Undibacterium sp. 5I1: one gene and its partner. The protein of the gene in region 1 interacts with the protein of each later gene in a pairwise test. Links are inferred from orthologs where the notes say so. Each region holds a gene or a part of one and is shown in the gene's direction. Other genes may lie near its edges.

Region 1 (5,075 bases):
CAAGACCATATTCAAATAATTGGTGCCAAGTGCGATGTTGGTATCGACATCATTAACTTGCTCAGGCAAGAAATTACCAAGGCCAATTTTTTTGGCAACATAGCGGGCAGTGGCCGGCATAATTTGCATTAAACCTGATGCGCCTACATTCGATTTTGCCTTCATTACGAAACGGGATTCTTGTCGTATTAAGCCATATACCCATGCCATGTCCAAGCCCAAAGCTTGCGTCGTCTTATACATACTGTCATTAAACGGTGTCGGATAACGCTGGCTAAAGTCCAGCTCGCCTTTAGTACGGTCAGAGGTATTTACCATGCGGTCTAACAACTCGTTTTGACGTGCAAATTCTGCTGCGGCAATGTGTTGGCGCTCGCTCATTTTGCGCAGCTCCCAATTCCATTCACGGGTGCCTTCAAAACGCAAATTCATGGCATAAAATTTCAGCGCTCTTTGTAAGCCTGGGTTCGCTTGTATCGGTGCGAGTTCTTCTGCCGTTACTGGTTTAATTGTCAGTGGCACGCCAATTTTTTGACCACGTTCTTCCAGCGCTAACTGGCCGTAAAATTGTAATTGATCACCAATACTGGCAAACATTACTTGTGCCTCTTCAGTCTTTCCCTCGGTCATGAGTGCGCGTGCTAGCCAATATACCCATGCTGGATCAGATTTTAGACTCGCTGGCATGGCGGCAATCGCGCTTTTTACTAGCTTCCAATCACCTTCTCTGAGTGCGGTGCGGACGCGCCATTGATAGCCTTCCAACGATAGCGTTGCGCCTTCAGTCCGTTGCCAATAGCCTAGTGCTTCTGGCTGTAGCTTCAACGCAGCTTGCAAGGCAATTTGCGCCCAAGCCTGGGCGCGTTCGCTTTCAGAAAACTTAGCGCTAAAACGGGATAAAGTATCGGCCGCATCCTGAGGGTCGGCTTTTGCTTGCCTGCCTAATGCGAGGATGTACAGCTCATGCGCTACTTTGTCAGATTCAGGGGCTTTTTTTAGCATCAAAGCTGGCTTCTCAAATACTTGGGTAATCCGTTTGTCGCCAATCTCTAATAGCCGTGCCAAGCGTTGCGCCAAAGGCTGCGCGCCATTTTCCGCCGCTATACGCATTTGGGCCCAAAGATCGTTGTCACTGAATTGACCACTCGCCGATAAATACGTGACTAGCGAGTAGCAACCGGCACCGTAGTCGCGGGGCGCAGTTAACAGCGCACGTGCTTCGGTCGCTACTTTTTGCTGTTTAGTGGCTTTAGAGAGCAGGGCATAGCATTTAACTTGAGTATCATCAGCCACGACAAATTGCGGATATTGCACATCAAACGTATCCCATTCACCACGTTGGCCGAGGAGTAGCAGCCAATCGTTGCGCAGACGGTCGGCAATTGCACTACCTTCATATTTAGATAAGAAATTTTTAAACTCGTCCGCAGAGGCCGTGCGCAAGCGAGTTTTTAGACGATAGTAATCAACGTACGACGGAATAGTGTATTGCGCCAGTGCGGCCGCATACTCATCTGCCTGGGCGGCATCGTCATGCATTGCAGCGTCACGCAGCGCCATAAAACGATCATCATCATTGACAAAGGTTTTACTCGGTTTTGCCGCTTCTGCGTTGGTGTACGGAGATAAAACTGCTACCATTGTTGCCAACGACAGACAGATTTTCAGGCAATTTTTAGCGCCAATTTTGAAGTTAATTGCAGGAATATTAATGCCAGTATTTTTAGCAGTAATTTTGCTACCTGCTATTTTGTTATATAAAATTTTATTGAGCAAATCCATTTTCTACAGCTTCCATCTTGACGTTTAAGACAGTATGACACAGCCCACTCAGCTCGCAAGCCTTCGATTACAAAACTCTAAAACAGGATTGACTGGTCATGGTTGATCAATTTCATGGCGAATCGCGCAGTGGTTTGCGCAAACGCTTGCTAGATCAACGCCGCTCTGCCAGTCTGGATGACAGGCAGCGATGGGATTTACATTTGTCTCAGCAAGTTTTGGCATGGTGCAGTACATATCAACCCGCTAGCCTAGGTGTTTACTGGCCGATTCAGGCAGAGCCAGATTTACGCGCTTGTTATGCCCAATTGCACAATTTAGGTATTCAGCTTGCTTTGCCCGTTGTAGTTGCCAAATATAAGCCGCTATCATTTGCGGCCTGGCAGCCAGGAGATGCAATGGGGCAAGATGATTACGGTATCGCCATCCCAGAAAAACCCTGGCAATTCTTGCAGCCGCAAGTATTGGTAATCCCTTGTGTCGGATTTAATAGTCAGCATTTTCGGCTTGGTTATGGCGGTGGATTTTATGACCGAACTTTGGCGCTAACACCAAGGCCAAAAACAATCGGAATTGCCTACTCGCTAGCAAGCACAGAATTTGTAGTTGGCTCGCATGACGTACCGTTAGATTGGATATTAACGGAGAGGAGCTAACTGATTTTATTTTCAACGCCCATTCATTCTGCAGCTTCTGGCACGATATTGGTCCGGAGGCCACATAATCATTGGACGTTCAAATTCGGAGGTTCTGTTCACTTCGCAAAGTGATATAGCGCCACCACCCGGCTAACAACGCCACGCTGAGCAAAAATAATCCCATTGCGCCATTTGGTCGCAGCACACCAAGATAAGAAATCGCCACCGTCGCCACGCTTTTTTTTGCGCGCCTCATGCCGCGCCAGCGCTGCAAGCCTTTTAAGCCGGACAGCACTAACGTAAATGTTGCACACGACAGCAAAGTGACGCGGAACACGTTTAGCAAATTGAGTTCGCCCAGCGAGATTTTTTTATAGATTAAACCGATGATTGCCATGCAAATCGCAGCACCGATGGAGATCGCTACGTTCACATACATGGTCTTACGGCTGGTGATTGCAGCATCTTCCAGCTCTGCTTTTAGCATCTCCACTTTTTCATTGATCAAGGTGGAAGTCTCATGCTTGATAGCGAGAATGCGCTGATCTAATGCGGCACCGATTTGTTCGGTTGAATAATCAATCAAGGCTTTAATATCGTCCTTGGTCATGCTGCGCTGGTTGTGAATTTCTTCTGACAGTACAGCAATATTGCGATCAATCTGCGCGCCGGCTTGCTGAATAACTTGGGATAATTCCGTACTCACTTGCTGTATCGAGCGCTCAACTAAGGGAGCTACATTTTGATCAATCAAACGCTCCATCGATTTCTCAAAATCATTGGACGCTTGTTTTAAATTGAGTAAATCTAGGCCCATGGAGCTTCCTTAGTGACTAAGCATTCGCAATGCACATAAATTGCATTGAGTATCTTAAGCCGATTCTGAATTTTTCAAGCCTCAATTCAAGCTGCGACTCTGATGCAATCTCGTTAAATTTCGTCAGTGAGATCATGATTCAGATGTTCAATCTCGCCCCATGAGATCAATTGCAAACCGTTTGCCAGCGTCGGGTCGTACCGAAAGCGGTTAATACTGGCATTATATAAAGTGACTTCGCGCGGCGCATCTAGTGCCAGATTGTTAGCGGCGCGATAGGCGCATTCGAGTACGCCGCCATGCGCCACCAAAGCGATTTTTTGTCCTTCAAATTGTTTCGCATAATGCAGGATATGTGTCATGACCCGCGTGTGGAACTGACGTATGGTTTCGCCCTGATTTTCTCCGGGTGGAAACGGTGCATCAGGATCACGTGCTTGCCAGACTGCGTAAGCCTCCGGAAAGCGCAGTGGCAGATCGCTGTACAACAAACCTTCAAAGCCGCCAAAGCAGCGTTCGCGCAGACCAGCATCAATACGCGTACTGAGACCTTGCAGACGAGCGATTTCTCCGGCGGTTTGTACTGCACGTTGCAGATCGCTGGAAATAATGGCATCCAGTTTTTCATTTTGTAATGCCGCAGCAAGAGCTTTTGCCTGCCGCGTGCCCTCTGCATTGAGCGGAACGTCTAAGTGGCCTTGTAGTTTGCGGATCGCATTCCAAGCGGTTTCGCCGTGGCGGATCAAGAGAATATCGGTCATAAATAACGCTTCTGAATGTTGACTATACAGCGGGCTTCTTGGTTTGCAGCCAGAAAGTGACAGGCCCATCGTTGGTCAGCGAGACCTTCATATCGGCGCCGAACTGTCCGGTAGCGACTTTGGCAATCTGGCTATGTTTGGTGCTGGCTTGAGTGACAAAGTAGTCAAATAATCTGCGACCATCTTCTGGCGATGCGGCCGGAGTAAACGAGGGGCGCGTACCAGAATTGGTATCGGCCGCTAATGTAAATTGTGGCACCAGCAGCAAGTCCCCTGCGGTATCGGTCAAGCTTAAATTCATCTTGCCAGCGTTATCTGAAAACACACGGTAGGCCAGTAATTTTTTAAGCAAGGCATCGGCTTGTACTTCGCTGTCACCGCGTTCTGCGCACAACAACACCAGCAAACCTGTGCCAATCGAGCCTATGGTGTTGCTATCAACGACAACACTGGCATGACTAACGCGTTGTAGTAGTGCGATCATGTTGTCGTTTTTTGATAGATGCGGTGCAGATGCCGGACGTAATCCATACCGCAGATCATGCCGACAAAGTGATTTTGGCAAATTTACGTTTACCCACTTGCAGTACAAAGGTACCCGCCTCAATTTTGACGGCTTTGTCGCTGACAACTGCGCCATCCAAACGCACGCCGCCTTGATCTATCATACGCATCGCATCGGAGGTGGAGGGGCAGAGATTGGTTTGCTTCAATAGTTGTGCGATCGCAATCGGCGCGCCACTGAGTGCGATTTCTGGCACATCGTCGGGAATGCCACCTTTGGAGCGGTTGACGAAGTCCGTCAGCGCGTCGTCTGCGGCCTGCTTATTATGGAAGCGCGTGACAATTTCTTGCGCAATGGCGACTTTAATATCCCGTGGATTTTGTCCCTCGGCGACTGCTTTTTTATGGGCTGTAATTTGCTCCATTGAGCAGAACGATAATAATTCGTAATAGCGCCACATCATGATGTCCGAAATGCTCATGATTTTGGCGAACATCGTGTTGGCAGGTTCGGTGATGGCGATGTAATTATTTTTGGATTTCGACATTTTTTCTATGCCATCCAAACCCTCC
Region 2 (4,545 bases), 1.3 Mb from region 1 along the record:
CATCTGGAAAATGAAGATGGCACTCCAGGAAAAGTTGTTTTTGTTGAAGGAGCTTTGCCAGGTGAGGTAGTTGGCTTCAGTACATTCAAAAAGAAGGCGACCTGGGAAGCTGCCAATATGACGCACTTGGTGCGCGAGTCGTCACAACGGGTTAAGCCTAAATGTGAATTTTTTGGCGTATGCGGCGGTTGCTCTATGCAGCACCTGGAGTCAAATGCACAAGTGGCGATGAAGCAGCGCGTGCTGGAAGATAATCTCTGGCATATTAGCAAGGTGAAAGCAGAGACGATGTTGCGACCGATTTATGGTCCGACTTGGGGCTACCGTTATCGCGCCCGGCTTTCTGTGCGTAATGTACATAAAAAAGGCATAGTCTTAGTCGGTTTTCATGAGAAAAAATCTCGCTATGTCGCCAATATGGAAACCTGCGAGATTTTACCGCCGCATGTGTCTGCAATGCTCATGCCATTGCGTGATCTGATTTCGTCTTTATCGATTATTGAGGCGTTACCACAAATCGAGCTAGCGATAGGCGAGGACGTAACCGCAATGGTATTACGCATCATGGAGGCACTGACTGCCGAGGATGAAGTAAAGCTGAAGGCTTTTGCAGATCAATATCAAGTCCAATGGTGGTTGCAAACCAAAGGGCCAGAAACAGCCACCCCGTTTTATCCAGAGCAAAGTGAATTGCATTATTTATTGCCCGAGTTTGGTATAAAAATGCCATTTAAGCCGACTGATTTTACTCAGGTTAATCATCATATCAATCGAGTTCTGGTCGAGCGTGCTCTGCGTTTGCTGGATGTGCAAAAAGACGAACGCATTGCCGACTTGTTCTGCGGTTTAGGCAATTTCACGCTGCCGATTGCAACTTTAGCAAAAGAAGTTGTGGGGATCGAGGGTAGCTCCACGTTGACAGAGCGGGCAATGGAGAATGCTCGTGCCAACGGATTAGAGGCGACGACTTCATTTGGTACGCGTAATTTGTTTGAAGTTACTGCGCAAGATTTCGTTGCCTTGGGTAAGTTTGATCGTTTTTTGGTCGATCCCCCACGCGATGGTGCGATGGCAGTTTGCCAAGCCCTGATCGATTTGGGCAGCTTAGCGCCAGAGTTGAAGCCTAAGCGTATTGTGTATGTGTCATGTAGTCCATCCACGCTAGCACGTGATGCTGGCATGTTGGTCAATCAGGCCGGCTATCGCTTGAGTTTTGCTGGCGTCGTCAATATGTTCCCACATACTTCTCACGTAGAATCGATGGCAGTTTTTGATTTGGATTAGTTTAATACTGGGCGGGTGTATTTAAAATTATCCATAGAAATGCTGGATAATACGGCTAATTATGCATATACTCCCCGTAATTCAGAAAAATTTCTAGATTAAATGTTGATTTAGTTAACCGGGCTGATCGTCGCATATACCATTTTGCAGTTTTTACACTCGCGTTTGGAGATAAACAACTGATCTGATTGGTGCTTTCGGCGACCAAGTACTTATTTAAAAATAATTCTTGCAAGTAATTGTCTTTATTGGCAACTTACCTCAGATTGGTCGCTTTTATGATAAAATAGAGGGTTAGACGAATTCTTGAAATTTTGTCTTAACCCTTTCATTTTATTGGAGTTTTTAGATGGCTATCGAACGTACATTGTCTATTATTAAGCCTGACGCAGTTGCAAAAAACGTTATCGGTCAAATTGTTAGCCGCTTTGAAGCTGCTGGCTTGAAAGTAGTCGCTGCCCGCTTGACGCAATTGTCCCGCGCTGAAGCAGAAGGTTTTTATGCAGTTCACGCTGCACGCCCATTCTTCAAAGATCTGGTTGATTTCATGATTTCTGGCCCAGTTTTTGTTCAAGCATTAGAAGGCGAAGGCGCGATTTTGAAAAATCGTGATCTGATGGGTGCAACAGATCCAAAGAAAGCAGAAAAAGGCACAATTCGTGCAGATTTCGCAGAATCAATCGACGCAAATGCAGTACACGGTTCCGATGCAGCTGAAACAGCCGCCATCGAAATCGCTTACTTCTTCCCAGCGTTGAACGTGTACTCACGTTAATCACAGTTTGTAATATCGTCTTGTTTTGATAGTGATACTTAAGCAGGATGTGAAGGAGGATGCATATGACGGCTCTCACCAATTTGTTGGACCTAGATCCCTTGCAACTCGTCGCTTATTGCGGTGAGTTGGGTGAGAAGCCGTTTCGCGCCAAGCAATTGCAGCGCTGGATACACCAGTTCGGTGCCAGTAGTTTCGAAGAGATGAGCGATCTCGCAAAATCGCTAAGAGAAAAATTATCTACGCGAGCCTTTATTGCCGCTCCTGCGATCATTAGCGACCATACGTCAACAGACGGGACGCGCAAATGGTTGTTGGATGTGGGACAGGGCAATGCTGTAGAAGCAGTATTTATCCCCGAAGAGAATCGTGGAACCTTGTGTATCTCCACCCAGGCCGGTTGTGCAGTCAATTGCCGCTTTTGCTCAACGGGTAAGCAAGGATTTAATCGTAATTTAAGCGTTGGTGAAATTATTGGTCAACTTTGGATGGCTGAGTTTTTATTACGTAAAACTAAAGGTATAGCGCCGGGACCAAAAGGCGAACGTCAAATTACTAACGTAGTAATGATGGGGATGGGCGAACCTTTATTGAATTTTGAGCCAACGGTCACCGCTTTGCGTCTGATGTTAGATGATAATGCCTATGGTTTATCACGTCGTCGTGTTACGTTGTCTACCAGCGGTGTGGTGCCGATGATTGATAAGTTGTCCCAAGAGTGTGCAGTGGCGTTGGCAGTGTCTTTACATGCCTCAAACGACACTCTGCGCGACAGCTTAATACCATTAAATAAAAAACACCCGTTGCATGAATTAATGGCGGCTTGCAAGCGGTATTTGGATTATGCTCCACGTGATTTCGTGACATTTGAATACTGCATGTTGGATGGCGTAAATGATACCGATCAACATGCTCGTGAGCTGGTGCAATTAGTTAAAAATGTTCCCTGTAAGTTTAACTTGATCCCGTTTAACCCTTTTCCGGAGTCGGGTTTAAAACGTTCGGCCAATCCTCGTATAAAGGCTTTTGCCCAAGTGCTGATGGATGCGGGATTAGTGACAACCATACGTAAGACGCGAGGCGATGATATTGATGCCGCCTGTGGGCAGTTAGCAGGTGAGGTCCAGGACCGAACACGAGTGCAAGAACGTATGCAAAAAATGGCGGAATATCAAACCAAGTTCGGTAAAAATTTTGGCAAGATCGTGGAGATCACTCAGTGAAAATTTTTGGATTGCACTATCGTTTTTTATCCGGCGTCGTACTGGCGCTGATGTTGTCCGCATGTGCAAGCAAAAAACCTGAGGGGTTTAAGCCTGAGAGTAACCCGCCAGCTGAAAGCGTCGATTTGCAAAAGAGAGCAGCTATTCGCATGGAATTGGCGATTGGCTATTATCAGCAAGGACAATATAAAGTCGCACTGGATGAAATTAGGCAGGCGTTGATCATGTCCCCTGATTTAGTTGATGCCTATAGCGTCAGAGCTTTGATATACATGGATACTGGTGAGAAGCAGCTGGCGGAAGATGATTTTCAACGTGCTTTAAAATTGACTCCCAATAATTCGGATATAGCAAATAACTACGGTTGGTTCTTGTGCCAAAATGGAAAAGAAAAACAGGCAATGACTTACTTCGATAAGGCATTGAAAGATCCTACGTACTCGAATCCGATTAAGGTGCTTAACAACGCTGGTGTTTGTAGTTTGCGGCTAAAAGATACTGCCAAAGCAGAGGGATATTTTATGCAGGCATTTCGGGCTGACCCATCTAGTCCAACCATAAATGCAAATCTTGCAAAAATTTACTTTGATCGGGGTGAGTACGAGAAAGCCAAGTTTTATATAAACCGTGTACTCAAAGCGGATGTATTTGCTGCAGATGTCCTTTGGTTGGCTATTAAAATAGAAAATAAACTGGGTGATCAGTCGGCTGTCAACGGTTTGGGCGTGCAATTGCGGCGACGTTACGCCAATTCTAAAGAATACGCTCTGTTTCAGCAGGGAGCTTTTAATGAATGATGCTGGTGTGAGTTTGCCTGAAGATCAATTAAATTTATCTATAGTTGCCGATGATGTAGTAATTGACACATCTACAATCAAGTCTGCAGGAGCTTTTCTTGCATTGATGAGGCAACAAAAAGACTTTACTGTCCAGCAAATAGCGGATCAGTTAAAGCTTTCTGCAAGGCAGATAATTGCATTAGAAGCTGATCAATTTGATGCTTTGCCAAAAATGGTAATAGTTCGAGGTTTTATACGGTCTTATGCTAAGTTACTTAAAATAGACGGAGAACCAATTTTGGCATTGTTGCCGAAAAATTTGGAACCTCCAGTTCAGTCCGCGTATTTGAGACCTGCACTGACAACTCCGTTTCTTGAATCCAGATTGCCTTTAATGGGACGTCAGGACGCAAATAACAAAAAATACGTGTGGGGAGCCATTGTTCTTGCTGTGTTGGCGATTAGTTTTTTTGTGATGCAAAAA

The links.
Region 2: the proteins of RGU72_RS12755 (region 1) and ndk interact in binary tests that used the Escherichia coli proteins (3 or more experiments, as listed by UniProt). The link is inferred for Undibacterium sp. 5I1 from one-to-one orthologs.

What each region holds. Positions count from the first base shown.
Region 1 is NZ_JAVIWI010000001.1:2,896,535-2,901,609, reverse strand. What follows is about bases 921-3,659. They hold RGU72_RS12755 (5-formyltetrahydrofolate cyclo-ligase), read left to right. Parts: upstream 921-1,880; coding sequence 1,881-2,438; downstream 2,439-3,659. Other genes in these bases: RGU72_RS12745 (histidine phosphatase family protein), read right to left, coding at 3,351-3,659; RGU72_RS12750 (hypothetical protein), read right to left, coding at 2,518-3,237; RGU72_RS12760 (transglycosylase SLT domain-containing protein), read right to left, coding at 921-1,641. In the rest of the region: more of RGU72_RS12760, read right to left, coding at 1-920; more of RGU72_RS12745, read right to left, coding at 3,660-3,998; dtd (D-aminoacyl-tRNA deacylase), read right to left, coding at 4,021-4,482; tyrS (tyrosine--tRNA ligase), read right to left, coding at 4,538-5,075. UniProt on the Escherichia coli protein: Involved in the removal of 5-formyltetrahydrofolate.
Region 2 is NZ_JAVIWI010000001.1:1,614,497-1,619,041, reverse strand. Bases 507-3,346 are described here. They hold ndk (nucleoside-diphosphate kinase), read left to right. Parts: upstream 507-1,633; coding sequence 1,634-2,059; downstream 2,060-3,346. Other genes in these bases: pilW (type IV pilus biogenesis/stability protein PilW), read left to right, coding at 3,279-3,346; rlmN (23S rRNA (adenine(2503)-C(2))-methyltransferase RlmN), read left to right, coding at 2,125-3,282; rlmD (23S rRNA (uracil(1939)-C(5))-methyltransferase RlmD), read left to right, coding at 507-1,284. In the rest of the region: more of rlmD, read left to right, coding at 1-506; more of pilW, read left to right, coding at 3,347-4,079; RGU72_RS07225 (RodZ domain-containing protein), read left to right, coding at 4,072-4,545. UniProt on the Escherichia coli protein: Major role in the synthesis of nucleoside triphosphates other than ATP. The ATP gamma phosphate is transferred to the NDP beta phosphate via a ping-pong mechanism, using a phosphorylated active-site intermediate.